DNA from 3 places in the Janthinobacterium sp. EB271-G4-3-2 genome. Region 1 is predicted to be linked to each of the others. Evidence: predicted binding sites of a transcription regulator. Region 1 holds the regulator's gene; each other region holds the start of a gene.
The links. Region 1 encodes HrcA, which represses chaperone genes, less so after heat shock. Its sites were predicted from a motif close to TTAGCACTCNNNNNNNNNGAGTGCTAA; they were not measured.
Positions count from the first base shown of each region.

Region 1 (10,211 bases):
TCGATGTGCACGACGATGTCCTGGTGCAAGCCCGCCAGTGACGACAGCCGTGGCATCAGCCAGCGCGTGGCGAACGTGGGTACCGAAGCCAGCTGCAAGGCCCCGCCACCGCCCTGGCGCGCCATGGTGTCGAGCGTGTCGCGCTCGAGGCCATCGAGACGGGCCGCGATCTGCCGCGCATACGCGGCGCCGGCGCTGGTCAGCAGCACGCCATGGCGCGTGCGCTGGAACAGTTGCACGCCAAGAAAGCTTTCCAGGGACGATATCTGGCGCGACACGGCACTTTGCGTCAGCGACAGTTCGCGCGCCGCATGCGTGTAGCTCTGGTGCCGCGCAGCAGCTTCGAAGCAGTTCAGGGCTTGCAGCATGGGAATTTTGCGTGACATGGGGAGTATCCGGCCGGTGAAAGGCTCCTAGTATGCCGCAAGATATGCGCCATACGCATGTCTGGGTGCAAAAAAATCGTTTGCGCAAGGCTAGGCAAAAACCTACCATGAGCCATATTCAATCTTGCGCCGATCACCGGCGCTCACCTGCGAGGCCTGTGATGAGCAAAACCGTATTCGACTGGAATTCCCCCCTGCTGCTGGAAGAACAACTGACGGGCGACGAACGCGCCGTGCTGGAAGCGGCCCGCGACTATTGCCAGGGCAGCCTGGTGCCACGCGTACTCGAATCGTTCCGCCATGGCCGCACGGACGCGGCCATCTTCCGCGAAATGGGCGAACTGGGCTTGCTGGGCACCACCATTCCCGAAGAATACGGCGGCGCCGGCCTGAACTACGTGTGCTACGGCCTGGCCGCGCGCGAAGTCGAACGCGTCGATTCGGGCTACCGCTCGATGATGAGCGTGCAATCGTCGTTGGTGATGGTACCGATCAACGCTTTTGGCAACGAAGAAACCAAACAAAAATATCTGCCGAAACTGGCGACGGGCGAATTCATCGGCTGCTTCGGCCTGACGGAACCGAACCATGGCTCCGACCCTGGCAGCATGGTCACGCGCGCCCGTAAAGTGCCGGGCGGCTACAGCTTGTCGGGCGCGAAGATGTGGATCACCAACAGCCCGATCGCCGACGTGTTCGTCGTCTGGGCCAAGGACGATGAAGGCGCGATCCGCGGCTTCGTGCTGGAAAAAGGCTGGAAAGGCCTGTCGGCGCCGGAAATCCACGGCAAAGTCGGCTTGCGCACCAGCATCACCGGTGAAATCGTCATGGATGCAGTGTTCTGCCCGGAAGAAAACGCCTTCCCCGACGTGCGCGGCCTGAAAGGCCCGTTCACTTGCCTGAACAGCGCCCGCTACGGCATTGCCTGGGGCGCGCTGGGCGCGGCCGAAGACTGCTACCTGAAGGCCCGCCAGTACACGATGGACCGCCAGCAATTCGGCCGCCCATTGGCAGCGAACCAGCTGGTGCAAAAGAAGCTGGCCGACATGCTGACGGAAATCACCATGGGCTTGCAAGGCTGCTTGCGCCTGGGGCGCATGAAGGATGAAGGCTCGCCGGCCGTGGAAATCACGTCCATCATGAAACGCAACAGCTGCGGCAAGGCGCTCGATATTGCCCGCGTGGCGCGCGACATGATGGGTGGCAACGGCATTTCCGACGAGTTCGGCGTCATCCGCCACTTGGTCAACCTGGAAGTGGTCAACACCTACGAAGGCACGCACGACGTGCACGCGCTGATCATCGGCCGCGCCATCACCGGCATCGCCGCCTTCAACTAATGGACGCCTTGGCTTCCACCTTGCGCCCCGCGCCGCTGACCGGCTTGCGCGTGCTCGACCTGTCGCGCGTGCTGGCCGGCCCGTGGGCCGGGCAAATGCTGGCCGACCTGGGCGCTGACGTCGTCAAGATTGAACAGCCGGGCCGCGGCGACGACACGCGCTCCTGGGGCCCGCCGTATCTGAAAGACGAGGATGGCCGCGACACGGCCGAGGCCGCCTATTTCCAGTGCGCCAACCGCAACAAGCGCTCCCTGTGCATCGACCTGGCCGCGCCAGAAGGGCAAGCGCTGGTGCGCAAGCTGGCTGCCGAATCGGACGTGCTGCTGGAAAACTTCAAGCTGGACGGCTTGAAGCAATACGGCCTCGATGCGGCCAGCTTGCTGGCGCTCAATCCGCGCCTCGTCTACTGCTCCATCACGGGCTTTGGCCAGGATGGGCCGTACGCGGCGCGCGCCGGCTATGACTTCCTGATCCAGGGCATGGGCGGCTTGATGAGCATCACGGGCGTGCCCGATGGCCAGCCGGGCGCCGGGCCGCAAAAAGTGGGCGTGGCGCAGACCGACATCCTGACGGGCCTGTACGCCACCATCGCCGTGCAGGCGGCGCTGGCCGAACGGGAACGCTCGGGCCTGGGCCAGCATATCGACCTGGCCTTGCTCGACGTGCAAGTGGCGGCGCTGGGCAACCAGGCCGCCAATTACCTGTGCGGCGGCAAGGTGCCCCAGCGCATGGGCAATGCGCATCCGAACATCGTGCCCTACCAGGACTTTCCTACGGCCGATGGCGACATGATTCTGGCGATCGGCAACGATGGGCAGTTTTCGCGCTTTTGCGCCGTCGCCGGCCACCCGGAATGGGCGCAGGATGAACGCTTCGCCACCAATCCGCAGCGCGTGGCGCACCGGGCGATCCTGATCCCCTTGATGCGCCAGACCACGGTCATGCGCACGACGGCCGAGTGGATCAGCGCCTTCGAGGCGCAAGCCGTGCCGTGCGGCCCCGTCAACCGCATCGACCAGGTGTTTGCCGACCCGCAAGTGGTGGCACGTGGCTTGAAAGTGGAGATGCCGCATCCGACGGCGGGCACGGTGGCACTGGTGGCCAATCCCGTGCGCCTGTCCGGCTCGCCGGTACAGTACCGCTTGCCGCCGCCCTTGCTGGGGCAGCATACGGACGAGGTGCTGCAGCAGTGGCTGGGCCTTGATGGCGGCGAGATCGACGGTTTGCGCGAGCGCAAGGTGGTGTAAATGTTGGGCAGGTCGGGTTAGCGCTTGCGCGTAATCCGACTTGCACAGCCAACAATGTGTCGGATTACGCGGCGCTGCCGCTAATCCGACCTACGATGCTATTCACTTGAGTACCAGTTTCAATGCCGGTTTTTCACCGTAATCGTCATAGCGCTCATTGATGCCGGCGATGCAAAACGTGATTTCTTCCAGCAAGTCCGGCACTTGCGCCTTCATGCTTTCCGCATCCTGCACAACAATCTCGAGCACTTCGTTCGGCTTCAAACGGAACTGCGTCATGTTTTCATCGTCGCGCAGGTAGCTGAGGCAATCGACCCAGGCATCCATGCTGTTGCCGTAGAACTCGGGGAAACCGAAGGCTTGCACGCATTGCGCGTGAAAGCTCGCTTCGTCGCTGATGTCTTTTCCATTCAGGATGGCAGTGGCCATGGTCTTCCTCAGTTCTTCAGCGACAGCACATCCTGCATGTCGAACAGGCCGGTCGGCTTGTCGGCCAGGAAACGCGCGGCGCGCAGGGCGCCGTGGGCGTAGGTGACGCGGCTGCTCGACTTGTGGCTGATCTCGATGCGCTCGCCGATGCCGGCAAACAGCACCGTATGGTCGCCGACGATATCGCCGCCGCGGATGGTGGCAAAGCCGATGGTCGACGGGTCGCGTTCGCCCGTCACGCCTTCGCGGCCGTACACGGCGCATTCCTTCAGGTCGCGGCCCAGGGCGCCGGCCACCACTTCCCCCATTTGCAGGGCAGTGCCCGAGGGCGCATCGACCTTGTGGCGGTGATGCGCTTCGATGATTTCAATGTCGTAGCCTTCGGACAGGCTTTTCGCGGCCAGTTCCAGCAGCTTCATGGTGACGTTTACGCCCACGCTCATGTTCGGTGCGAACATGATGGCAGTTTTTTCGGCGGCCGCGGCAATGGCGGCCTTGCCAGCGTCATCGAAACCGGTGGTGCCGATGATCATCTTGATGCCGTGCTCGGCGCAATACGCCAGATGCTGCAAAGTGCCTTCGGGGCGCGTGAAGTCGATCAGGTAATCGGCGCCGGCCAGGCCGGTGGCCAGGTCGGACTCGATCGGCACGCCGGCAGGCTTGCCGAGGAAAGCGGCGGCATCCTGGCCGACGGACGGCGAACCGGCGCGATCGAGCGCGCCAGCGAGCACGGCGTCGGGCGCGTTGCTGACGGCTTCGATCAGGATATGGCCCATGCGGCCGCTGGCGCCAGCGATGGCGATTTTCAGTTCAGTCATTTTATTCTCTTACAACAGCTTATTTGGTGGGTTCGGCAGCAGGTGCAGGTGCAGGCTCGGCGGCAGGCGCCGTTGCGGGTGCAGGGGCAACTTCAGGCTTGCTCACAGGAATAGCAGGGGCGGCATCGGCCGGCACCGGCACGGCGCTTGGCGCCACGGGCGATGGCACGACGGCGGCAGGCACGTCGGCCTTGGCAACCTTGGCGAATGGCGACGGACCGGCGATACGGTCGATGTATTCTTTCTCCGTCGGCAAGTTGCCGCCTTCGAAACGTTCCACCTTGCCATCCTTGCCGAAGTACACGACCACGCGGCTGCTGGTGGTTTCGCCACTGCCCCGGGCCAGGCGGAATGGATAATCCCAGCGGTCGGCATGGAAGATATCGGTCAGCAGCGAGGTGCCGAGGACGAAACGCACCTGGTCGCGCGTCATGCCCACTTTCAGCTGGGCCAGCATCTCTTCGGAGACAAAGTTGCCTTGTTGAATGTCAGGACGGTAGGGCGAGAAAAACCACATGAATTTTTGCAGCGGCGTAATGGTGGTCGTTTGTGCGCCCTGTTCAGGAACCACTTCCTTGCCTTCTTTTTGAGCAGCTGCCGGCTTTTCGCCCAGGATGCCACGGCTGGCGCAGCCGGACATGGCCAGCGCGACACAGACCATGCCTGCCACGACTGGTGCTCGGAATGAAATACGGTGCCAGAGAGATGGCAATACAGCCGGTGTTACGCGCATAAATGACCTCAATTTGATGAACAAAACGCCAGGAGTGGCCGGCCTGCCAAAAAATGCATATTTTGGCACTCCCCGCTAAAACGCTATATGATAAAGCACCTGACCCACATACGAGCAACAAACATGAGTAACAATCCTAGTGATCTCAAGGCAAGCGGCCTGAAAGCCACCCTGCCACGGCTGAAGATACTCGATATCTTCCAGAGTAGCCCGGTACGCCACCTGACCGCGGAAGACGTCTACAAGATTCTGCTGGCCGACAATATGGATGTCGGTTTGGCAACTGTCTACCGCGTCCTGACCCAATTCGAACAGGCAGGCTTGCTCAACCGCAACCATTTTGAAACCGGCAAGGCGATTTTCGAACTCAACGAAGGCTCCCACCACGACCACCTGGTGTGCCTCGACTGTGGCCGGGTCGAAGAATTCTTTGACGAAGAAATCGAAATCCGCCAGCAAAAAGTGGCTGAAGAGCGCGGCTTCAAGATCGCCGAACACGCGCTGGCCATCTACGGCAACTGCACCAAGACGGCTTGCCCGCACAAAACCGCCTGATTCGTTCCGGCCGTTCCCATGGAGCGGCTGGCGCGTCAGGCAGTACGATCAATGATGGCTGAGCGCGCTTGACAGCAACTTGGCCGTGATATCGACAATCGGAATGACGCGCTCGTAAGCCATGCGCGTCGGTCCGATCACTCCCAACGTTCCCACAATCTTGCCGTTGACTTCATACGGCGCCGTCACCACGCTCATCTCATCCATCGGCACCAGGTTCGATTCGCCGCCGATGAAAATCTGCACGCCCGTCGCCTTGCTCGACACGTCGAGCAGCTGCATCAAGCCCGTCTTTTGCTCGAACATGTCGAACATCTGGCGCAGCGAATGCATATTCGATGACAGGTCGCTCACGCTGAGCAAGTTGCGCTCGCCGGAAATCACCATGTCGTCGCTATGGTCGGCCATCGCTTCGCTGCCCGCCTCCACGGCCGCCTGCATCAGGCTGCCCATGTCGTCGCGCAACTGGCGCAATTCGCCTTGCAGGCGCACGCGCACGGCGTCGAATGACAGGCCGCCATAGTTCTGGTTGATGTAATTGGCCGATTGCACCAGTTGCGCCGGCGTATAGTCGGCCTCCGTCAGCAATAAACGGTTCTGCACGTCGCCGCCGGGCGCGACGATGACGAGCAGGATGCGTTTTTCGGACAGGCGCAGGAATTCGATTTGCTGGAACACGGATTCGCGGCGCGGGCTGAGCACGACGCCGGCAAACTGCGACAGCGACGACAGCATCTGCGCCGCGTTGGCGATGGTTTTTTGCGGCTGCGGCGTCTGCAGGCGCATGCGCGACTCCACCATGTGCTCGTCCAGATGCCGGACGGTCAGCAAGGTGTCGACAAAGATGCGGTAGCCGCGCGGCGTGGGGATGCGTCCGGCCGAGGTATGCGGACTGGACACATAACCGAGCTCTTCCAGATCGGCCATGATGTTGCGGATCGTGGCCGGCGACAGGTCGAGGCCGGAAATTTTCGACAAGGCGCGCGAACCGACCGGCAGGCCGTCGGCGATATATCGCTCGACCAGGGCTTTCAGCAGTGTTTGGGCACGTGTATCGAGTTGCATGGTGTTTTATTTAAGCAAGTATTTTGTTAGGCAAGCGGCAACGAAAGCGGCCGAACGTGCATCAACAGCGCCTATTATGCACGTTCGTCCGCCCGGCGGCGATCAATCTTCCAGTTGCCCCTGCAGCCACAGCAGCAATTCATCAAAGTTGGCGCAGATGGCGTCGGGCTGCACGCCGGCGGCCAGGTGGGCGTCGCTACCCTTGCGGTTCATCCACACGGCACGCATGCCCGCCCCTTGCGCCCCCGTCACATCGAAATACAGATCGTCGCCGACATACACGGCCTCATGCGGCGCCACGCCCAGCGCGGCGCAAGCGGCCAGGAAGATGCTGGCGTCGGGCTTGGCGACGCCAAAGTCGCTGGCGGCGATCGATACCTTGAAATGCTGCGCCAGGCCGATAATGTCAAGGTCCGCATTGCCGTTCGAGATGGAGCCGACCAGCATGCGCTGGCCCATCCAGGCCAGGCCCGGCAAGACATCGTCATACGGCTGGACGCGATGGCGCGCCGCCAGGAACTGCGCGATGGCGCCGTCGACCAGGGCGGGATCCTCGCCGGCAGCTTCGAAGGCGGTCAGCAGGCCCGCGCGGCGCAACTCGATCAGGTTGCCATGAAAATGCGGTTGTTCATTGAGCATGGCCAGGCGGTGCTGGCGCAGCACCTCGATGGAAAACTGCTGCGCCACCTTGGGCGCATGCGTGGCCAGCCAGTCGTGCAGCAGGGTTTCGGCGGCGGCAATCACGGGCGCGATGGGCCACAAGGTATCGTCAAGATCGAACAGGATGGCCTTGGGCGGCACGGCAGGTTTTACAGTAGCAAGGGACATGGGATTCACGGTGGATGCCGCGTCACGGTGCGCAGCCTGCGTCTATTGTCGCACCGATCGCCGGCTCCGGCATGGCTGCGCCCCCGTGAAATGGGGCCGGGCCAGCGCTTCCCGGCGAAAAATTGTTACAGGGTGATACAAGGCAAGATCATTCAGCTTGCCAGATAGACTAAAATAGGCGCCATTCCAATGCGGCGCCAGCGTCCGCGTTGCGCTACCCAACCTAATTCGTTTTGGAGAATGTATGAAAAATTTGTACCTGCGCTCGATGCTGGCGGCGGCTTGCGCCGTCACACTGGCGGCCTGCGGCGGCAGCGGCGGCAATCTGTATCTGCAAGGCCAAGTGTCCAACCTGGCAAAAGATGGCCTGATCCTCCAGAATGGCGACGAAAGCTTGCCCGTCGCGGCCGGCGCGACCTTCTTTACGTTCACCAAGCTGCTCAACAATGATGACCGCTATGACATTACCATCAAGCAGCAGCCGAAAGGCGCCGTCTGCAAAATGGTCAACGGCAGCGGCAAGGCGTCGAGCTACTCCGCATCGCCGGCCGTGGTTACCTGCCAGACCAACAGCTACCCGCTGAGCGGCACGATCACGGGCCTGACCGCGAACGGCCTGACCCTGTCCATTGGCAACAACAGCACCAGCCCGCTGGCAGGCAGCACCACCTATACGTTTGCGACGGTCGATGACGGTATTAAGTACGGCATGGTGATAACGACCTACCCAGCGGGCCAGACCTGCAAGTTCGTGGGTTCGGCCAGTGCCGACGGCCGCGATGTCGTCGGCACCATGGGTTCCGCCGCCACGACCGGCGCCACACTGAACTGCACGGCGCTGTAAGCCACGCGATTCGTCACCACTATATTGGATTGGAGAAATACATGAAGTTATCCTGCCTGCGCCCACTCGCCGCGCTGTTGCTGACCCTGGGACTGGCCGCTTGCGGCGGCAAGGCCTCGTATGATGTCAGCGGCACCATCAGCAATTTGAACACCAACGGCCTGATCCTGGTCAACGGCGGCGACAGCGTCTCACCTGCCGCCGGCACCACCACGTTCACCTTTGGCAAACGCATCGACTACGGCACCGACTACAACATCACGGTCAAGCAAAACCCTGCCCACATGAATTGCACCATCAGTGGCGGCACCGGTTCGGCTGGCCACTACGTCAGTATCCAGGCATCGGTTTCCTGTTCGCAAAACAGGTATACGGTGGGTGGCACGGTTAGCGGCCTGACGGCGGATGGATTGGTCTTGATCAACGGCAATGCGCAAACCACGGTGGCCAAAGGCAGCACGACCTTTACCCTGGCGGCGCCTGTCGCCGATGGCGACAAGTATGGCATCAGCGTATTCACCCAGCCGACCGGCCTGGTATGCGCCGTAGCGCCGGGCACCGGCGTGGGTACCATGGGCGAAGCGAACGTGACCACCGTGCAGATCGCCTGCAATCCGGGCTAACGCTGTGACGCTGGCAGCCGCCACGCGGCTGCCAGGAAGAGATATCACTGAAATATATAATTGATATTACAAAGATAAATTGGAGTTATATGTGGCGATGCAGCATAATGCATCTGTCTCCTCCAACTCTTCCAAGAATTGGATTTAGCCCGCTTTTACCAGCGGGCTTTTTTTTGCCCAAAATTCCTCAGGCGGGTTTATTCAAGCCCGGCTGCAGCATTTGCACGATGCTGGAGAAATCCTGTTGCGCATAACCGGCTTGCGCATGCATCTGGTACAACTGGCGCACCAGCCCGCCCAAAGGCGTGGGCGCGTTCGCCGACAGGGCGGACTGCTGCGCCAGGCCCAGGTCTTTGAGCATCAGCGCCGTGCCGAAGCCGCCCGTGTAATTGCGCGACGCGGGCGTGCCGTCCATGACGCCGGGCCACGGGTTGTACACTTCCAGGGTCCAGTTGCGGCCCGAACTCTTGGCCATGATGTCGGACAACACTTTCGGGTCCAGGCCATGCGCCACACCGAGGTTCAGCGCCTCGGCCGTACCGGCCATCAAGATACCCAGCAGCATGTTGTTGCAAATCTTCGCTACCTGGCCTGCCCCCGCCTCGCCCGCATGAAAAATATTCTTGCCCATCTTTTCCAGCAATGGACGTGCCTGCTGCAAGGCCGCTTCGCTGCCGCCGACGATGAAGGTCAGTGTGCCGGCCGCCGCGCCCGCCGTGCCGCCCGAGACGGGCGCATCGATCATGGCAAAACCGCGTTCACTGGCCGCCTGCGCCACCTGGCGCGCCACATCGGCGGCGATGGTGCTGCAATCGATGAACAGGGCACCGGGCTTGGCCGAATCGAGCACGCCGCCGGCCGCCAGGTACAGTTCCTGCACATGCTTGTTGGCTGGCAGCATGGTGATGACGGCGTCGGCCGTCTGCACGGCCGCGCTGGCGGAAGCAGCCGCCGTGGCGCCCGCTTCAACAAGGGATGCGACGGCTGCCGGCGCCAGGTCGAACACGGACACGTGGAAGCCGGCGGCCACCAAGTTGCGGGCCATCGGCGCGCCCATGTTGCCCAGGCCGATAAATGCAATATGTTGCATGTTCTTGTCTCCCAATTCTTTTAATGTAAATCGGCCAATGGATGCTGTGTCCACGGCGCGGCAAAATATTCGTCCAGATGCGTTGCGCTGACGTCGGCCAGACTGGCCGGCTGCCACTGCGGCGCGTTGTCCTTGTCGATCAGCAAGGCGCGCACGCCTTCGCTGAAGTCCGCATGGGCGCAGCATTGCACGGCCACGATCAATTCCAGCTGAAACACTTGCGCCAAACTCATGTGGCGTGTGCGGTCGCGCA
Region 1 is NZ_JACYMG010000014.1:127,029-137,239, reverse strand. Features, by position in the region: gene IGS55_RS24355 (LysR substrate-binding domain-containing protein) at 1-386, opposite strand, end outside; gene IGS55_RS24350 (acyl-CoA dehydrogenase) at 548-1,726, shown strand; gene IGS55_RS24345 (CaiB/BaiF CoA transferase family protein) at 1,726-2,973, shown strand; gene IGS55_RS24340 (barstar family protein) at 3,076-3,402, opposite strand; gene dapB (4-hydroxy-tetrahydrodipicolinate reductase) at 3,411-4,220, opposite strand; gene IGS55_RS24330 (outer membrane protein assembly factor BamE) at 4,240-4,881, opposite strand; gene fur (ferric iron uptake transcriptional regulator) at 5,077-5,508, shown strand; gene hrcA (heat-inducible transcriptional repressor HrcA) at 5,557-6,573, opposite strand; gene IGS55_RS24315 (HAD family hydrolase) at 6,676-7,401, opposite strand; gene IGS55_RS24310 (hypothetical protein) at 7,646-8,245, shown strand; gene IGS55_RS24305 (hypothetical protein) at 8,287-8,868, shown strand; gene mmsB (3-hydroxyisobutyrate dehydrogenase) at 9,056-9,958, opposite strand; gene IGS55_RS24295 (enoyl-CoA hydratase/isomerase family protein) at 9,979-10,211, opposite strand, start outside.

Region 2 (10,211 bases), on a different contig from region 1:
GTGCTCACCGCATGGCAAGCCATGCAGTTTTTTGCTTTCGCCAGATCCGGATTGGCCAACGCTGCTTGCGATGCCAGAGCCGATACGGTCAATACACTCACCAACATAAAACGTTTCATTGTCTTTTCTCCAAAGTTACTTCCTGCGGCATTTTACTGTGTTTCCGCAGATGCACCACGAGCCCAGATCAAGCGTTTCAATGTAGTAACGCAGTGTAGTAGCGATTAGGCATTCATATTCTGCCCCATCTGCGCGTCCATGACCATGTTGTTTGTAAGGCGATGTAACGACAAGCGGCCCCGCGCAGTGGATCGGGGCCGCTTGTCTTACCTGCGCAACAGATCAGCGCTTCTTCAACTGCGACAGGTCGCGCACGGCGCCCCGGTCGGCCGACGTCGTCAGCGCCGCATACGCCTGCAGTGCCTGCGACACGTAGCGGTCGCGGTTGACGGGCAGCCAGGCCGCATCGCCCTTCGCTTCCATGGCGGCGCGGCGCGCGGCCAGTTCCGCATCCGTCACGCGCAGGTTGATGGTGCGCTCGGGGATGTCGATGTCGATGAAGTCTCCCTCTTCCACCAGGCCGATGGCGCCGCCTTCGGCCGCTTCCGGCGAGGCGTGGCCGATCACCAGGCCCGAGGAACCGCCCGAGAAGCGTCCGTCCGTGAACAGCGCGCACGCCTTGCCCAGGCCCTTCGATTTGATGTACGAGGTCGGGTACAGCATTTCCTGCATGCCGGGACCGCCTTTCGGGCCTTCGTAGCGGATGATGACGACGTCGCCTTCATGCACGGTATCGGCCAAAATCGCTTCCACAGCGGAATCCTGGCTTTCGAACACGCGCGCCTTGCCCGAGAATTTCAAGATGCTTTCATCGACGCCGGCCGTCTTGACGATGCAGCCCTTTTCGGCCAGGTTGCCGTACAAGACGGCCAGGCCGCCATCCTGCGAATAGGCGTGGGCCTTGTCGCGGATGCAGCCCGTGCTGCGGTCCGTGTCGACTGCCGCAAAACGCTCCGATTGCGAGAACGCCGTCTGCGTCGGCACGCCGCCAGGGGCGGCGCGGAACAGTTCATGCACGGCCGGATCGTCCGTGCACTTGATGTCGTTTTGCGCGATGGCGTCGGCCAGGGTCGGCGCGTGAATCGTCGGCAAAGTCGTGTTGAGCAGGCCGGCGCGCGCCAGTTCGCCCAAAATCCCCACGATGCCGCCCGCGCGGTGCACGTCTTCGATATGGTATTTGTCCGTCATCGGCGCCACCTTGCACAGGCACGGTACCTTGCGCGAGATGCGGTCGATGTCGGCCATCGTGAATTCCACTTCCGCCTCGTGCGCGGCGGCCAGCAAGTGCAGCACGGTGTTGGTCGAGCCGCCCATGGAGACGTCGAGCGCCATCGCGTTCTCGAACGCGGCCTTGGTGGCGATCGAGCGTGGCAGCACCGAGTAGTCATCCTGCTCGTAGTGGCGCTTGGCCAGTTCGACGATCAGGCGGCCCGCGCGCAGGAACAGCTGCTGGCGGTCCGAGTGCGTGGCCAGAATCGTGCCGTTGCCGGGCAGGGCCAGGCCCAGCGCCTCGGTCAAACAGTTCATCGAATTGGCTGTAAACATGCCGGAGCAGGAACCGCAGGTCGGACAGGCCGAGCGTTCGATTTCCGCCACGTCGGCGTCGGACACGGTGCTGTCGCCCGCCTTGATCATGGCGTCGACCAGGTCCAGCTTGATGATCTTCTGCGTGCCGTTGACGACCTTGACGACCTTGCCCGCTTCCATCGGCCCGCCGGAAATAAACACGACGGGGATATTGATGCGCATGGCGGCCATCAGCATGCCCGGCGTGATCTTGTCGCAGTTCGAGATGCAGACCATCGCGTCGGCGCAGTGGGCATTGACCATGTATTCGACGGAGTCGGCGATCAGGTCGCGCGACGGCAGCGAATACAGCATGCCGCCGTGGCCCATGGCGATGCCGTCATCGACGGCGATGGTGTTGAATTCCTTGGCCACGCCGCCGGCCTTTTCGATTTCGCGCGCCACCATCTGGCCCAGGTCCTTCAGGTGCACGTGGCCGGGCACAAACTGGGTGAACGAGTTGACGACGGCGATGATCGGCTTGTCGAAGTCGCCGTCCTTCATGCCGGTGGCGCGCCACAGGGCGCGGGCGCCAGCCATGTTGCGGCCGTGGGTGGTGGTGCGGGAGCGGTATTGCGGCATGATGGACCTTCCAAAAGTGTTAGTGCCTGACTGTGCGGGCCTGCAGTAAAACCCTGCATGCAGTGGGGGTACGCCAGATTGCCTTGCGCGCGCCCCACTGTCAAATATATGATGCACGTGTCTGTGAGTCGTTTTGGATATCACAGAAGTTATTCCGCATGGAAATACATATGAATCTGGAACTGCGCCAGCTGCGCTACTTTGTCACCGTCGCCGAGGAATTGCACTTCGGCCGCGCCGCCGCGCGCCTGCACATGACGCAGCCGCCCCTGTCGCAAACCATCATGGCGCTGGAAGAATTGCTGGGCGCCCCGCTGTTCGTGCGCACGCGGCGCGAAGTGCAGCTGACGCCGGCCGGCACGGCCCTGCTGCCCGAGGCGCGCCGGCTGCTGGCGCAGGCGCAGGATTTATCCGCTCTGGTGCGGCGGGCCGCGCAGGGCGAGGCGGGACGGCTGAGCCTGGCCTTCGTCTCGTCGGCCGACTACAGCGTGCTGCCGCCCCTGCTGCGCGCGTACCAGACGGCTTATCCGCAAGTGCAAATCCAACTACAGGAAGCCACCTCCGACCTGCAGCTCGATGAACTGCTGGCCGGGCGCACGGATGCGGGCCTGCTGATCCCGCCCCTGCCCGAAAAAGCAAAAGGGGAACTCGATTACCTGCCCGTGCTGGCCGAACCGCTGGTGCTGGCCGCGCCGTCCGGCCTCGGCATATTGAATACGCCGGGTCCCGTGCGCCTGCGCGACGTGCCGCCCCTGCCCTTGATCGTTTTCCCGCGCGCCATTTCTCCCGCCCTGCATGACGCGATTCTGGGCGTGTTCCGCGCGGCCGGCATCACGCCGCAGATCGGCCAGGAAGCGATCCAGATGCAAACCATCGTCAGCCTCGTCTCGGCTGGCATGGGCATCGCGCTTGTGCCACAATCGGTATCGAATCTGATGCGCCCGGGCGTAGAATACAGGCCGCTGCAGGACGCCACGCCGCTGGTGGAAACGGGCCTGGCCTGGCGCCGCGACAATCCGTCCGCCGTGCTGCAAGGTTTCCTGGCGCTGCTGCGCAAGCAGATCGGCGCGGCCGCCGATTAAATTAAGTGGCCGCTAAGACAAAAAACGGCCAGCGCCCCCATACTACGCAACCTTGGCTTTAAACAAAGAAAGAAACCCCATGCTGATACACCCGATGCCCGACCCGATAGCCATCCAGATCGGCCCGCTCGCCGTGCACTGGTACGGCCTGATGTATGTGCTGGCCTTTGCCCTGTTCATTATCCTGGGCAGAGTGCGCATCAAGCAGCCGCACATCGCCATGCTGGGCTGGAAGAAGGAAGACCTCGATGACATGCTGTTCTACGGCATGCTGGGCGTGGTGATCGGCGGGCGCCTGGGCGAAGTGCTGTTCTACCGTCCCGAATATTTCATGCACAACCCGCTCGAGATCTTCATGGTCTGGCATGGCGGCATGTCCTTCCATGGCGGCTTCCTCGGCGTCATCCTGGCCATGTATCTGTGGGGCCGCAAGGCGGGCCGCAACCTGTTCGACGTGCTCGACTTCATCGCCCCGCTGGTGCCGCTCGGCTACGCGGCCGGCCGCCTGGGCAACTTCATCAATGCCGAACTGCCGGGCCGCATCGCGCCGGAAACCCTGCCGTGGGCCATGCAGTGGCCAGGCATTCCGTATCCCGTGCACCCGTCGCCGCTCTACCAGATGCTGGTCGACGGCATCCTCGTCTTCATCATCCTGTGGCTGTTTGCGCGCAAGCAGCGTCCGCGCATGGCCGTGGGCGCCATGTTTACCCTGCTGTACGGCTGCGCGCGCTTCATCACCGAATACTTCCGCACGCCGGACTGGGAAGTCGTGTGGCTTGGCGTGCCGATCACGTCGGGCCAGATGCTGTCCCTGCCGATGATCGTCGGCGCCATCGCCCTGCTGGTGTGGGCATATAAAAGCCAGGTAATGGGCGCCCCGCCCACCAAGGCGCGTCCGGCCAACACGTAAAACCGCCGTTCTCCAGGTGGCGCGCCAGGCAGGCGCGCCACTCTCCCTCCCTGCCTCCCCCGCAACATTTCCCTCAATACAATTAAATTTCCTCGTGGAATAGACTTGCTGTTGACATCTCGGTATCATCGTTTTCACATGCCGCCACCGGGGAGTGCCTTGCCATGCCGCCTGCCGGACAAAAACTGACGTACTCGATTGCGCTGGGCGCCAGCTATGTGCTGGCGCAGCTGGCCTTGACGGCCTGGGCCGGCACGCACGCGCCGTACGTCAGCTATGCGTTCAACATTGTCGCGCCCCTGCTGGCGCTGGCGGCATGTTGCCGCTGCGCCTACGTCAGCGCGGCAGGCGCCGTCAGGACAGGCTGGGCCCTGTTCGCCGTGGCCATGCTGTTCTGGAGCACGGGCATGATATTGTCGGCCTGGCAGGATCTGAGCGGACAAGTGGCATCCGACGCCACGTATTTTTCCGATTTCGCCTATTTCATGTATGGCGCGCCCCTGCTGCTGGCCATGTCGTCCGTAACGCACAACCATCGCTCGCGCACCTTGCAATGGCTCGATGCCGTGCAGGTGCTGCTGGCGGCCTACCTGGCCTATACAGCCATCTTTTCCGTGTCGCCCTTCGACCAGCGCTCGATCGCGCCGATTCCCGCCAGCCTGCTGGTGCTGACCTACAACGTGGAAAACCTGGTCCTGGCCTGTTGCGCTTCGCTACGCCTGCTGGCGCACCGGCGCGATGGCGGCCAAGGCCGCTTTTACCTGTTGCTGACGGTATTTTTGTGGTGCTATGCGGGCTGCGCGGCCGCGTATAACTATCTGACCTTGCATGGCGTGACGCAAGCGTGGAGCGAAGTGCTGCCCAGCCTGCCGTTCCTGCTGCTGGTGCTGCTGGCCACGCGCGTCACGGCGGCGCAGTCCGCGGCCGAAAGTACGCAGGCGCAGCAAGCCCCGCAAAAGCTGACCCTGCTGATCGACAATTTCAGTCCCATCTTCTTTACGGCCGCCTTGCTGGGCTTGGGCTTTGCCGTCATGCGCGCGCATTTCTACCTGGCGGCGGCGTCGCTGTTCGTCGCGCTGCTGGTCCACGCGCTGCGCTCGGCCACCTTGCAAAGCCGCTACATGCAAAGCGAACTGGCCTTGCGCGCCGCGCATGACAAGCTGGAAAAGCTGTCGCTGACGGATGGTTTGACGGGCATCGCCAACCGGCGCTGCTTCGACCAGACATTACAGCTGGAGTGGCAGCGCGCCGCGCGCAACCATCAAGGGCTGGCCCTGCTGATCATCGATATCGATTTCTTCAAAAGCCTCAACGATACCTTCGGCCACCCGTATGGCGACGCCTGCCTGGTGCGGATCGCGGCCGCCCTGCACTCGGCGCTGCCACGCGCCAGCGACCTGGCGGCGCGCTTCGGCGGCGAGGAGTTTGCCGCCATCCTGCCCGCCACCGATGGCGACGGCGCACTGGCCGTGGCGCACAAGATGCAGGAAGCGATCGCCGCTGCCGCCATCGTCCACGCGCCGTCGCGCGGCGGCCTGGTGACGGCCAGCATCGGCCTGGCCTTGAGCGACGCAGGACAGACGCCGGAACAATTGCTGGCCGCCGCCGACCAGGCCCTGTACCGGGCCAAGCAGAATGGCCGCAACCGGGTAGAAGCCTAGCCTTTCAGCTTATGGGTAATCACTTTCCATTGCGCCGGCGTCACGGGCGTGATCGACAGCCGGCTGCCTTTCTTGAGCAGCAGCATGTCTTCCAGTTCCGGCATCCGGCGCATCTCGGACAGGGGCAGCAGCGCCGTCTTCTTCACGCCGCGCACGTCGACGCTGATCCAGCGCGGCTGCTCCGGCGTGGCCTTGGCATCGAAATATTTGCCACCCTCTTCAAACTGGCTGTGATCGGGATACGCGCCGCTGGCCACTTCGGCCACGCCCGCCACGCCCGGCTGCGGGCAGCTCGAGTGATAGAACAGCACGCCATCGCCCGGCTGCATGCCATCGCGCATGAAGTTGCGCGCCTGGTAGTTGCGCACGCCGAACCACGGCATGGTGTGCTGGGGCGCGGCCATCAGGTCGTCGATGCTCACTTCATCGGGTTCGGATTTCATCAGCCAGTATTGTTTCATGCAGACTCCGTATCAAAGCGACAGGCGTAAAAAAACGGTTGCGCATCAATGCTGCAACCGTTTTCAGTTGTACTACCAAGTTACTGCGAATTGGGCCCCGCCTGTGCCGCTATGCCGGCATCCCGAACCAAACGGTTCAAGGTGGTCACGTTAGTTCAATTTCGGGTTCGTCGAACGAGCGACGCTCACTCCCATCAAACAAAATTCGCAACCGATGCGCATAAATGGTTCAAGGAATATATGGCAATCGCGAACACCGCAGGGTAGACCCAAGTTTACTCCTTTGATCGCGCATCGCAAAGACAAATCGTCGCGTGCACGCTTAAAAAAGGTTTTCCTGGGGCGTCAAAGCGCTATCGAGAACAGTATGCATGGCCGAGATTTTCTGCTTCACTTCCAGGATCGTCAATTCCGACAGCGGACCTTGCGGCGACTTCACGGAGAGGAATTCCGCGGCCACGCCCAGGGCGGCCAGCACGGCGATGCGGTCGTTGCCCTTGACCTTGCCCGCGTCGCGGATGGCTTTCATTTTGCTATCGAGATAGATCGCCGCTTCGCGCAGCGCGCGCTCTTCACCGTCGCGGCACACCATGCTGTAGGACTGACCCATGATATTGACATCGACACGCGGCATCACGCTTCCTTCTCGTTCTCGGCAATATAGGCGCCCGCTTCCGAAGCGGCTTGCTCCAGGCCGGCTTGCACTAGTTCGGGAATTTTTTCCAGCAACGCTTCGACCCGCTCCTGCGCCTCGCGCATGCGCTGCACGTACAGGGCGTTCTCGGCGGCCAGCGCGGCATTGTCCTTGCGCAGTTGCGCGTTTTCACGGCGCAGCGCATGGGTCATTTCGGCCAGCAGGCCTATTTTGTCGGATAATTCGTTGAATTCGGAAATCATCCCGCCACTATAGGGCGGACGCTCCATGGGCGTCAATCGAATCACGCCGCTGTCACACATATTTACATCAATGCAGGTCAGTTGCCGTGAAATACACGCTTTTTCCGGCGCTTTTCGCCAAGTGCGCGCATCTGCCAGCGCCGCGATGGCGGCGTTTTACTCGTCGACGTAATCGGGTTCGATATCGAGTCCGCCATAGCGGTTTTCGCAAGAGCGGCGCGTCAGCGTCTGTTGTCCACCCTTGCCGTCAAGCACCATCGTCAAATCGCGGCAAGTACGGCCGTAGCTGCCAGGTTTGCCGTCCGTCAGCGAGGGCGTCAGGCGCACCGCCAGCGGTACCGCATTGCCCAGGCCCTTGTTGCTCCACTGGCGCGTCTTGCCATCCTCTTCATCTTTCAAGGTGCGCACGGCGGCCGTCAACAGGGCTTGCTTTTCCTTGGCATTAAGCTTGGCGATGGTGACGTCGGACAGGAAAGGCGGATACACGACGGGCGCCGGATCCTTGCCCTGCACGTCCCAGCGGCCGCTGCTCTGCGAACAGGTACGGCGGCTCAGGTCTTGCGACTTGTCACCGGCCGTGACGACGAATTTCAGGTCGCGGCAGATGTGCGCCTTCAGGCTGTGTTCCGTCATGCCGGAGTTGCTGAAGTTATACGTGACTTTGACCAGCACGCCGCGGTCGGCGCCGTTGTCCCACACGTGCGCTTCCTGGTCGTCGTCGTCCTTGTTCAGATCGTTGAACAGCTCGTTCAGCAGCCTTTCCTTTTCCTGCGGCGTCAAGGCGGCCACGGTGATCTCGTCGACGATGGTGGGCGTTTGCGCGGCGGCATTGCCCAGACAGGCGAGACCGATGAGGGTGACGCCCAGCAGGCGCAGGGCGGAACGGGAAGTGGTCAATGGCATGGTGTGCTTTCTGGTGCAGGTGACGATATAGGGCGATATTGATATGCAATTACAATCATCTTATCAAAGTCCATAGCAAAACTGTGTTTCCTGTGCGTACAGGAACGCCGTTCGCCTGACGGGCATGCTAGAGTCGCGCCTGTTGCTGACGCCCGGGAACGAGGCTTGCGTTTGCGCAAACCCTGCGTAAATGCAGGCTGCGCAGAACGTCCAAGCTTATCTTCCCGGAGAATAAGCCCTTGAATAAGCCCCCTACCGTCCCTATAATTAGCACTCGTTAGTAGAGAGTGCTAACAAACTCTTTCGTAGCAATCCTCAGGACATGATGGTGTCTGCCGGGCAACAGCAGGGAACGCTACGCGGCGGGCGACGCCGCGATGCCACCACTGCCTAGCTGGCACGCACTCGATGACATGGGGTTTGCTTGACCGTTGCGGGCTGCTTTCAACGGCGGTCACTGAAAGCAGGTCTGGCGCTGTGCCAGGCATGTATTCATTTAGCAACACCTATCCATTGAACTTTAAGGAGTTTTGTATGAATCTGCGCCCATTGAACGATCGCGTCATCGTCAAACGCCTCGACCAGGAAACCAAAACTGCGTCCGGCCTCATCATTCCTGATGCAGCTGCTGAAAAACCGGATCAAGGCGAAGTCCTTGCCGTAGGCAATGGCAAGATTCTCGACGACGGCAAAGTCCGTCCTCTGGATGTCAAAGTAGGCGACCGCGTCCTGTTCGGCAAATACGCCGGCCAAACCGTCAAAGTTGACGGCGATGAGCTGCTGGTCATGCGCGAAGAAGACATCATGGCGATCGTCGTCAAGTAATTGTTTCCACGTTGTAGACAGATACATCCCGAAACTCAGGAGAATTGAACATGGCAGCTAAAGAAGTAGTATTCGGCGACGCAGCGCGCGCCAAGATGGTCGAAGGCGTCAATATCCTCGCCAACGCAGTCAAAGTCACCTTGGGCCCGAAAGGCCGCAACGTCGTGCTGGAACGCTCGTTCGGCGCCCCTACCGTCACCAAGGACGGCGTGTCGGTAGCGAAAGAAGTTGAACTCAAAGACAAGCTCATGAACATGGGCGCGCAAATGGTCAAGGAAGTTGCTTCCCGCACCAGCGACAACGCCGGCGACGGCACCACCACCGCGACCGTGCTGGCACAAGCCATCGTGCGCGAAGGCATGAAGTTCGTTGCCGCCGGCATGAACCCGATGGACCTGAAGCGCGGTATCGACAAGGCAGTTGCTGCCACCGTCGAAGAACTGGCGAAAATCGCCCGTCCTTGCACCACGACCAAGGAAATCGCCCAGGTTGGCGCGATCTCGGCGAACTCGGACTACTCGATCGGCGAGCGTATCGCTGAAGCGATGGAAAAAGTCGGTAAAGAAGGCGTCATCACCGTGGAAGACGGCAAGTCGCTGAACGACGAGCTGGACATCGTTGAAGGCATGCAGTTCGACCGCGGCTACCTGTCGCCATACTTCATCAACAACCCAGAGAAACAAGTTGCCGTACTGGACAGCCCATTCGTCCTGCTGTGCGACAAGAAAATCTCGAACATCCGTGACCTGCTGCCGGTACTGGAACAAGTCGCAAAAGCTGGCCGTCCACTGCTGATCATCGCGGAAGACATCGAAGGCGAAGCGCTGGCGACCCTGGTTGTGAACAACATCCGCGGCATCCTGAAAACTTGCGCAGTGAAAGCACCTGGCTTCGGCGACCGCCGCAAAGCCATGCTGGAAGACATCGCTGTCCTGACCGGCGGCCAAGTGATCGCTGAAGAAGTCGGCCTGACCCTGGAAAAAGTGACCCTGGCCGAACTGGGCCAAGCGAAACGCATCGAAGTGGGCAAGGAAAACACCATCGTCATCGATGGCGCCGGCGAAGCTGCCTCGATCGAAGCACGCGTGAAACAAGTGCGTGTACAGATCGAAGAAGCGACCTCGGACTACGACCGTGAAAAACTGCAGGAGCGCGTCGCCAAACTGGCTGGCGGCGTTGCCGTGATCAAGGTTGGCGCAGCCACCGAAGTCGAAATGAAAGAGAAAAAAGCACGCGTTGAAGATGCACTGCACGCTACCCGCGC
Region 2 is NZ_JACYMG010000003.1:503,485-513,695, forward strand. Features, by position in the region: gene IGS55_RS10125 (c-type cytochrome) at 1-119, opposite strand, end outside; gene ilvD (dihydroxy-acid dehydratase) at 343-2,208, opposite strand; gene IGS55_RS10135 (LysR family transcriptional regulator) at 2,379-3,290, shown strand; gene lgt (prolipoprotein diacylglyceryl transferase) at 3,370-4,200, shown strand; gene IGS55_RS10145 (GGDEF domain-containing protein) at 4,365-5,861, shown strand; gene IGS55_RS10150 (EVE domain-containing protein) at 5,858-6,322, opposite strand; RNA gene ssrS (6S RNA) at 6,413-6,590, opposite strand; gene IGS55_RS10160 (cell division protein ZapA) at 6,645-6,956, opposite strand; gene IGS55_RS10165 (hypothetical protein) at 6,956-7,219, opposite strand; gene IGS55_RS10170 (hypothetical protein) at 7,376-8,122, opposite strand; gene groES (co-chaperone GroES) at 8,657-8,947, shown strand; gene groL (chaperonin GroEL) at 8,998-10,211, shown strand, end outside.
Region 2: the regulator HrcA is predicted to act here: its motif matches at 8,390-8,416, upstream of groES (co-chaperone GroES).

Region 3 (10,211 bases), on a different contig from region 1:
CGGCGCCTTTGCGGCAGCGGCTGTCATTGACGCGCTCGAGTTTCAGGGTATCGGTGGCCGTGATGGCGACCTGTTCGCCCGGCGAGAGCACGTGGGTGACGCTGCGCGGCGTGTTTTCCGCGTCGCCGGCGCTGCCGGCCGCGCCGCAGCCGGCCAGCACGGCCAGGCAGACGATGAGCAGGGGAAGCAGCACGGTACGATAAGAGCGGGTCAGATATTGCATGTTTTTCCTTTCAGGTAGAGCGTCCCGGGCGTGCCTGTGCACGCGTGGGATAAATGATAATAACAAAATGATATTTTTATGGCGCACTATTGGCGTGCTGCCGATGAATTGACGCGCCGGCCACGCGGCGCGCCGATTACTGCGTAAAATGGCTGTTTTGAAAATCAGGAAACAACCATGAAAAAAACCGACCTGGCCAAAAGCGATGCCAAGAAACTGATGGGAAAGATGAATGTTCCCGGCGCCGGTGCATTCGGTAAGGAAGCGGTGGTCGTCGACCGCCGCGAGCAGCGCAAGCGCGATCAGGCCCTGGGCCTGGTGCCATTCGCCGTCAAGCTGAACAGCGATCTGGTCTTGCAATTGCAGACCCTGGCCAAGGAGCGCGGCGCGGATCTGAATGAATTGGTCGCCGAAGTCCTCGTCAAGGGCTTGGCCGCAGCTTAATGGGCTGCCATGTTTATCTGTTGATAAGCATCAACTTGTAAAACTAAAAGGCGCCTTGCGGCGCCTTTTGCATTGCGGCATTGCTTGCGATTACACCCAGGCTGCCAGAGCGCCCTTCATTTTTTTCAGCGCCGCCACTTCGATCTGGCGGATGCGTTCGGCCGATACGCCGAACTCTTCTGCCAGCGCGTGCAGGGTGGCACCGGAACCGTCGTCGTTGGCCAGCCAGCGCGCTTCGATGATGCGGCGCGAACGGGCGTCGAGCTTGCTCAAGGCCGTTTCCAGGCCTTCCGATTGCAGGCGCGTCACTTGTTCCGCTTCCAGCACCTTGGTCGGCTCGCTTTGCTCCGACGACAGGTAGGCGATCGGCGAAAACTTGTCGTCTTCATCGTCGGTCGGCGATTCCAGCGCGATGTCGCGGCCGCTCAAGCGCGTTTCCATCTCGATCACTTCTTCGCGCTTCACGTCGAGCAGCTTGGCCAGCGCATCAATCTGCTTCGGCGTCATCGCGTCCAGGCCCGTCTTGTGGCTGCGCAGGTTGAAGAACAGCTTGCGCTGTGCCTTCGTCGTCGCGACCTTGACCAGGCGCCAGTTTTTCAGGATGTACTCATGCATCTCGGCTTTCACCCAGTGCATGGCGTACGACACCAGGCGCACGCCCTGGTCCGGATCGAAACGTTTCACCGCTTTCATCAAGCCGATATTGCCTTCCTGAATCAGGTCGGCATGCGGCAAGCCATAGCCCAGATAGCCGCGGGCAATCGAGACCACCAGGCGCAGGTGCGACAGCACCAGCTCTTGCGCGGCGGCCAGGTCATTTTTTTCGCGCAGGCGTTTCGCCAGCGAAATTTCTTCGTCGTGGGTCAACATGGGCAGGCGGTTCACGGCCGAAATATAGGCATCGATATTGCCCAGATTGCCAGTGAAACCGAGGCCCAGCGCATTACTTTTGGTCGGAACCAATGCGGACGTTGCGGACATCATAGTCATGTTTTCTCCCTCGTAGTCTTGCTTTGTTCCAGTTGGCCACGTCACGCGACGTGGTCCTCTTGTCTGTTCGTTTTTGCGTATTCGGTCTTGCACTTTGCAGAGCGCGGCACCATCTTCATCTGGCGTCCATGGCGCTACTGCCTTTGGTATGTCCCTATATTAGCACTCTCTGCCTGAGAGTGCCAATCAGCACATTTAATCGACCTGATAGCCTAAATACTATGATGATTTAATGCTTGATATATATCTCTGAACAGCGATTTGAACACGTAGTTAGTCTACGGCCTTTGGCTGAAGCGAGCCTTAAGAATACTTGCTTAATATCAAGATAACAGCAGTATGGGGGACGCATGGCGGCAGCGAAGGCGCCGCCATGGCAGGGGAGGTCAGTTCAGGCGCGCCAGGTGGCGCTGCACGCAGAGGAAGGCGCCGATCAGGCCCAGGCCGGCGCTGACGGCCAGCAAGCCTGCCATCGGCAGCGGCGCCAGCGGCACCAGCTGGAATTCGGACGCATACAGGCGGGCAAATTCGGCAATTGCGGTATTGAGCGGTTGCAAGGCCAGCGCTACGGCGCCCAAGGCCAGCGCGCCGGCACACAGGCCCAGCAGGGCGCCCGTGTAATAGAAGGGGCGGTGGATGAAGGTGTCCGTGGCGCCGATCAGTTTCGAGATGCTGATTTCATCGCGCTGCTGCATCACCTGCAAGCGGATGGTATTGAAGACGACGGCGATCACGGCCACGCCCAGGGTGATCGCCAGCAGCAGCAGTACCAGGCGCAGCACGCCCAGCAGGGCCGCCAGGCGCTTGACCCAGGCCGAATCGACTTGCGCCGATTCCACGCCGGGCAAGTGGCGCAATTGTTCCGCCACGGCATCGACGTCCTGCGCTTCGCTGGCGCTGCTGAAGGCGTCGAGTTTCAGCACATAGCTGTCGGGCAAGGGATTGTCGCCCAGGGTGCTCAGTACGTCGGCCAGGCCATTCTTGTTTTTCAGGGTGTCGAGCGCCTGTTCGCGCGGGATGAAGACGATTTTCGCCTTTTGCTCGCCCACGATCTTGCGCATGGCGCTGGCCAGGGCCACGGCTTGCTCGCGCGGCGTGTCGATCTTCAGGAAGACGCTGATTTCCGGATCGACCGACATCTGTTCCGACATCGGGCGCACATTGTCGAGCATGGTCAAGCCGGCGAACGGCAGCGACAGGGCGATGGCGACGACGACGACGTTCAATAGAAAGCCGCCTGGCGACTTGCGCAAGTGAATCAGCGCCGAGCCCAGCGCGAAGCGGTGTTGACGGAACCAGCCTCTCATGGCTGTTCTCCCTGCGCGTCGTCCTGGCCGGGGGACGGTGCAAAATCGGGATCGGGCGGAGCGAAGACGGGCGCTTGCGTGGCCTTGTCGATGGCGACCAGCTGGCCGTTTTTCAGGTGAATCACGCGGGCGGCGGCGTCGAGCATCTGTTCGTCATGGCTGGAAATGAGGCAGGTCACGCCCACGGAATGGAAGGCTTTCAGGGCGTCGAGCACCTTGTTGGCGCTGGCGCGGTCCAGGTTGGCCGTCGGCTCGTCGGCCAGGATGATCTGCGGCCGGTTGACGATGGCGCGCGCGATCGACACGCGCTGCTGCTCGCCGCCCGACAGCGACAGCGGACGCGCCATGGCGCGGTCCAGCAATCCCACCTTGTCGAGCGCGGCGCGCGCGCGCTGCTCGGCGGCCGCCTTGTGCGCGCCGACGACGAGCAGCGGCAGCATGACGTTGGCCAGGATGGAGCGGTCGTTCAATAACTTTTGCTGCTGGAAGATCAGGCCCATGTTGCGGCGCAGGAAGGGCACGCCGGCCGGCTTGATCTTTGCCATGTCCTGGCCATTGACGATCAGCTTGCCCGACGTGGGGCGTTCCATGGCAGCGATCATTTTCAGCAGGGTGGATTTGCCGGCGCCGGACGGGCCGGCCAGAAACACCAGCTCGCCCTTGGCAACACTGAGCGAAATGTCGCTGAGCGCCACGGCATCGGGGGAGTATTGCTTGGAGACGTGCTGAAATTCAATCATGTAGGTAGGCTTATCCGAGCAGCGCTTCGACAAATTCGGCAGCCACGAAGGGCTGCAAGTCTTCAATTTTCTCACCGATGCCGATGAAATACACGGGTACGGGACGCACGCGGGCAATCGCCGCCAGCACGCCGCCCTTGGCGGTGCCGTCCAGCTTGGTGATCACCAGGCCGCTCAACTGCAGGGCATCGTCGAAGGCCTTCACTTGCGTGAGGGCGTTCTGGCCCGTGTTGCCGTCGATGACGAGCAGGGTTTCATGCGGCGCGCCATCCATGCCCTTGCCGATCACGCGCTTGATTTTCTTCAATTCTTCCATCAGGTGCAACTGCGTCGGCAAGCGGCCGGCCGTATCGACCATGACCACGTCGATGCCGCGCGCTTTCGCCGATTGCACGGAGTCGTAGGCCACGGCGGCCGGGTCGCCCGATTCCTGCGAAATCACGGTGACGTTGTTGCGCTCGCCCCAGACCATCAACTGTTCGCGCGCGGCGGCGCGGAAGGTGTCGCCCGCAGCCAGCAGCACGGATTGGTTGTTCGACTGCATGTGCTTGGCCAGCTTGCCGATGGTGGTGGTCTTGCCGGCGCCATTCACGCCGGAAATCATCATCACGAGCGGCTTGTGGCGGCCTAGCTCGAAGCGCTTTTCCAGCGGCGAGAGCAGGTCGATCAGCAGCACTTTCAACGCGGCCTTGACGGCGGCGGCGTCGAGCAGCTTGTCTTCCTTGACCTTTTTCTTCAATTCCGTGAGCAGGAATTGCGTGGCGTCGATGCCGGCGTCGGACATCAGCAGCGCCGCTTCCAGCTCTTCGTACAGGGCGTCGTCGATCTTCGCGCCGACGAACAGCACGGATAAGGTGTTCGAAGTTTTCGACAGGCCGGCCTTCAGGCGCGTCATCCACGATTTTTTCTCAGGTTCGGCGGCCACGATCACGGGTACGAGCTCGGCCGGCGCGCCGCTCAGGGGCGTAGCGGCAGGCTGCGGGGCAGGCGGCGTGGCGGCGGGAAGGACGAGGGGCTCGGCTGGCGCAGCCTCGGGAGCGATGGGTTTTTTCTTGAAGAAACTAAACATGGATGTGTGGTGGCGGGTGCTGACCTAAGGCCCGGCGGCGCCGGACACTGTGTTACGGGCTATTCTACCAGAGCGCGCCCGGCCCTTCATGCTTTACTGTTCGATTGGCAACATTGCGCGGCTATCCACGGAGATCGCCGCAGTTGCCGCGCTTTCCAGCCGGTTCAGTGGGTTTGCAGGGCCAGCGCCTGATGGCGGCGGCGCCAGTCGGCGATGCTTTCCTCGACTTGCCGCAAGTCCAGCACGTGCAAAAAGGCTGGCGGCTGCTTGTACAGCACGGGACTGCGTCCGCCGGCCCACAATTCCATCTCTGGCGGCAAGCTTGCATGCAACTGCTGCAGGCTGTCGCGCGTCTGCCGTTGCTTGCTGGCGCTGGAAAACGATAGCGCCACGATGTCGGCCCGCTGCGCACGGGCGGCCGCGACGATGTCCGTCAGCGGCGTTTCCACGCCCAGCGACATGCAATGGGCGCCGGCCGCCGCGCACAGGGCCTCGGCCATCAGCAGCCCCAGGCCATGGCGCTCCTGCGGCAAGGTGCTGAGGACGATGCGCGGCGTGCGCGTGGACGGGCTGCTTGCTTGTGGCAGGGAAAAGATGGCGTGGCGCATCACCGTTTGCAAGGTTTCGCTATACAGATGCTCTTCATACACGGCCAGGTCGCCGCAAGCCCACGCTTCGCCCACCATGCCCGTGAGGGGGGCGATGACGTCGATGGTGAACGCTTTCAAGCCCAGCACGGCCAGCGCCTGGCGCAGGGCATCGCCCAGTTCCGTCATCTGGTGGCCGCGGCACAGCGACAGGTAATGTTCGAGCTGGGGGGCCGGCGCTGGCGGCGCCGCGCTGCCGGCGCTGGCCAGCTGCTGCAGTTGCACGGTGCTGTGCTGCATGATTTTGCCCGGACGAAATCCGAGGTCCAGCAGGCGCTTGACCATGCGCAACTTCTGCACTTGCTCGGCCGGATAGCTGCGCTCGCCAAAGGCGTCGCGCTGGGGCTGGGGAAAGGCGTAGCGGCGCTCCCATACACGCAAGGTTTCCTTGGCCAGCCCGGTATCGCGCTCGACATCGCTGATGCTGAAGGCGGAAGTAGGTTGCAGGTCAGTATCCATACCAGGGGGCTTGCTCGCATGCAAAAAGAACGTGGAGTGCATTTTACGCCTTCCGCCACCCCGGACCAAATAGCTGAATCCGATTGAAAATTGCCGACGTATAAGTTTCTGAACGGCTGAGAGCGCTCATTGACATAAATCAATATTTCATCGATTATCCATGAGGCTTATTTGTCCAGGACAAACTTAACACAGGTGCACTCATGAAAATTGCCGTCGTCGGAGCAGGAATCGCAGGATTGTCGTGTGCCTATCGCCTGGCGCAGGCGGGCCAGGACGTCACCTTGTACGAGGCGGGCGACTATTTTGGCGGCCACAGCCATACGGTGGACGTCACGCTCGATGGCGTCACGCATGGTGTCGACACGGGTTTTCTCGTGTTTAACCACGCCACCTACCCGAACCTGGTGCAACTGATCGATGAACTCGGTGTCGAGGCGGCCGACAGCGATATGTCGTTCTCCGTCAAAATGCCGCTGGGCACGGCATCCGATGCGCGCGTGCTGGAATGGGCGGGCGCGAATTTCGATACCGTGTTTACCCAGCGCAGCAACCTGCTGCGCCCCGCCTTTTTGCGCATGCTGCGCGACATTGTGCGCTTCAACCGCCAGGCCAGCGCCCTGGCCACGGCCAGCGTGCCGGCACCGGCCATGTCGCTGGGCGAATACCTTGACCTGCACAACTATGGCGACGAGTTCCGCCACTGGTATCTGCTGCCGATGGCCGCCTGCATCTGGTCGTGCCCGGCGCGCCAGATGCTGGCTTTTCCCTTGGCCACGTTCATCCGTTTCTGCCACAACCATGGCTTGCTGCAAGTGAGCGACCGTCCGCAATGGCGCACGGTGCGCGGTGGTGCGCGCGTGTACGTGGAAAAATTGCTGGCCGGCATTCCGCAGCAGCGCCTCGCTTGCCCCGTGCTTGCCGTGCGCCGCCAGCCGCACGATGGCGCGCGCATGGTCGAGCTGCATACGGCCGCCGGCGTCGAGCATGTCGATCACGTCGTGCTCGCTTGCCACAGCGACCAGTCGCTGGCCCTGCTGGCGGACATCCGCAACGATGAGCGCTCCGTGCTCGAAGCCGTGCGCTACCAGCCCAACCGCGCCGTGCTGCATACGGATGCATCTTGCCTGCCGCAGCGCCGCAAGGCCTGGTCGGCCTGGAATTACCAGGGCCGGCCGGCCGCGCACGGCGATGCGCCGCAAGTGTGCGTGCATTATTTGCTGAACCAGCTGCAACCCTTGCCCTTTACCACGCCCGTCATCGTGTCGCTCAATCCGCTTGACGAGCCCGCTCCATCGACCATCATCGACGAATTTTCGTATGCCCACCCCGTGTTCGATGGCGCGGCCATTGCCGCTCAGGCGCGCCTGGCCGGTTTCCAGGGCGCGCAGCACACGTGGTTCGCGGGCGCCTGGACGGGCTATGGTTTCCATGAGGACGGCTTGAAGTCGGGCCTGGCAGTGGCGCAAATACTCAATGGCATGGCGGCGGCGGAGCTTGGCCATGCCGCGTGATCCATCGCCGCCCGTGGCGCCGCAGCCCCAGCTGTGCCTGGGACAGGTGCGCCATGCGCGGCTGCGCCCGCGCGCGCATGCTTTTGCTTACGGCATGTTTTATCTGCGCCTGCCCTTGCGCAGCATGGGGGCGCGCGATTTTCCCGCCCGTTTGATGTCGCGCAACGGCGCCAATGTGCTGTCCTTCCGCGACAGCGACCACGGCGATGGCGCGACGCCGCTGCTGGACTGGATCGATGGCTTGCTGCGTGAACATGGCGTGCTGGACGCGGGCGGTGAAATCTGGCTGCAAACCATGCCGCGCATGTTCGGCTATGTCTTCAATCCCGTCAGCTTCTGGTTTTGCCACCGCCCGGATGGCGCGCTGCGCGCCGTGGTCTGCGATGTGCGCAATACCTTCGGCGAGCGCCACCTGTACCTGCTCGAGCAGGGCGGCGCCATCGCGTATGGCAGCGAGTTGCGCGCCAATAAAATTTTCCACGTCTCGCCATTTTGCAAGGTGGAAGGAAATTACCGTTTCCATTTCCTGCGCAACGGCGAGCAGGGGCGTGAGCGCCACCTGGCCAAGGTCGATTACGACGACCTCGACGGTCCGCTGCTGCAGACGAGCTTGTCCGGCACGGCGCAGCCGCTGCGCGATGGCGCCATCGCCTGGGCGCTGCTGCGCTATCCCCTGATGACGTTTGGCGTGATGGCGCGCATCCATTGGCAAGCCTTGCGCCTGTGGCTGCGCCGTGTGCCGTTTTTCAGCAAACCCCATCCACCACAAGAAAAGGTGTCCCGATGAGCTCCGATTCCCTGCCGACCGGCCTGCAGGCGCGCGCCTGCGTCCGTCCCGACCACACTGCCGATCACACGCACTTGGACGTGCCCGCTTCCGGACGCGTGATCTTGCGCTTGCTGGAAAAATTGCAGCATGGCGCCCTGCGCCTGCGCACGCCTGACGGCAGCATCTTGCTGTACGGCGACGGCAGCCACCCCGTCACCCTGGATCTGCACAACTGGCGCTTGTGCTCGGCCGTCCTGCGCTCGGGCGATATCGGTTTTGCGGAAACGTTTATTGCCGGCGACTGGCGCACGGACAATTTGCCGGGCTTGATCGAGCTGATGATACGCAACCGCGCGCAGATCGAATCGCTGATCTACGGCAACTGGTGGGGCAACCTCGTCTACAAGCTGCGGCATTTGCTCAACCGCAATTCGCGGGCAGGCAGCAAAAAGAATATCCACGCCCATTACGACATCGGCAACGCCTTTTACCAGTTGTGGCTCGATCCGTCGATGACGTATTCGAGCGCGCTATTCACCGAAGGCGCCAGCCTGGAGCAGGCGCAAGAAGCCAAATACCGGCGCATCGCCGATCAGCTGCAACTGCGGCCGGGCGCCAGGGTGCTGGAAATCGGTTGCGGCTGGGGTGGCTTTGCGGAAACAGCCGCGCGCAGCTACGGCGCCCACGTGACGGGCCTGACCTTGTCGACCGAACAGCTCGCTTATGCGCGCCAGCGCCTGCAGAACGCGGGGCTGGCGCAGCAGGCTGATTTGCAACTGTGCGATTACCGCGACAGCGCCGGCCAGTACGACGCCATCGCCTCGATCGAAATGTTCGAAGCCGTGGGGCAAAGCTACTGGCCCGGCTATTTCGAATGCGTGGCGCGCAACCTGAAGCAGGGCGGACGCGCCTGCATCCAGACCATCGTCATCGCCGATGACTTGTTCGAGCGCTACAGCAAGAGCACGGATTTTATTCAACAGTACATTTTCCCGGGCGGCATGCTGCCTTCGCCTGCCGAGTTTCGCCGCGCCGCCGAGGCACAGGGCTTGCGCGTGGAAGACGCCTTCAGCTTTGGCCTCGATTACGCGGAAACCTTGCGCCAGTGGCGCGCCAGCTTCCTGGTCCAGCGCACGGCGCTGGAAAAGCAGGGTTTCGATGGCCGTTTCCTGCTGACCTGGGAGTTTTACCTCGCGTATTGCGAGGCCGCCTTCCAGGCGCACAACACGGATGTGATGCAATTTACCCTGATCAAGGACTGACCATGCGCCGCCTGCTTGCCACTATTGTGCTGTCATTGACCGTGTTGGGTGCCGCGGCCGCGCCGCCGGCCTTTATCGCTGCCGACGTGCCTGAAGCCCGGCTGGCGGGCGAGGGCGAATACACGTGGTTCGGCATGCGTATTTATCGGGCGCAACTGTGGGTGGGCCCGCAAGGCTACCAGGGCGCGGCGTCCGAAACGGCGCCGTTTGTGCTGGAATTGCGCTATGCGCGTGCGCTCGACGGCAAGAAGATCGCCGAAGCCAGTCATGAACAGATGCAAAAGTTGGGCGTGGGCACGGAAGCGCAGCGCCTGGCCTGGCTGTCCACCATGCAGCGCATCTTTCCTGACGTTAAGGAAGACCAGCGCATCGCGGGCGTCTACCGGGCCGGCATCGCGCCTGGCGTACGCTTTTATCTCGACGGCAAGGTGCTGGCTGACGTGACGGACGGCGACTTCGCGCGCGCCTTCTTTGCCATCTGGCTGTCGCCGTCGACGACGGCACCGAAGCTGCGCGCGGCTTTGCTGCAGAGTGCGGCCCCGCTGCCATGAATGCCGTGGGCAGCGCCTTGAACTTGCCTGCCTTATTCAGTTATGGCCTGTTCGGCTTGCCGCTGGCCATGCTGGCGCTACCCATCTATATATATGTGGCGCCGTTTTATGCGCAGCGCAGCAGCCTGGATCTGGCGCAGATCGGCGCCGTGCTGCTGGCGGCCCGCATCGCCGCCGCCTTCATCGATCCGGCCTTGGGTGCCTGGATGGCGCGTGGCGGGCGCAGCTATGCCGTA
Region 3 is NZ_JACYMG010000017.1:28,625-38,835, forward strand. Features, by position in the region: gene IGS55_RS26045 (hypothetical protein) at 1-223, opposite strand, end outside; gene IGS55_RS26050 (hypothetical protein) at 401-667, shown strand; gene rpoH (RNA polymerase sigma factor RpoH) at 758-1,651, opposite strand; gene ftsX (permease-like cell division protein FtsX) at 2,044-2,964, opposite strand; gene IGS55_RS26065 (cell division ATP-binding protein FtsE) at 2,961-3,704, opposite strand; gene ftsY (signal recognition particle-docking protein FtsY) at 3,715-4,773, opposite strand; gene IGS55_RS26075 (MerR family transcriptional regulator) at 4,938-5,879, opposite strand; gene IGS55_RS26080 (NAD(P)/FAD-dependent oxidoreductase) at 6,083-7,393, shown strand; gene IGS55_RS26085 (DUF1365 domain-containing protein) at 7,383-8,180, shown strand; gene IGS55_RS26090 (SAM-dependent methyltransferase) at 8,177-9,424, shown strand; gene IGS55_RS26095 (chalcone isomerase family protein) at 9,427-9,975, shown strand; gene IGS55_RS26100 (MFS transporter) at 9,972-10,211, shown strand, end outside.
Region 3: the regulator HrcA is predicted to act here: its motif matches at 1,817-1,843, upstream of rpoH (RNA polymerase sigma factor RpoH).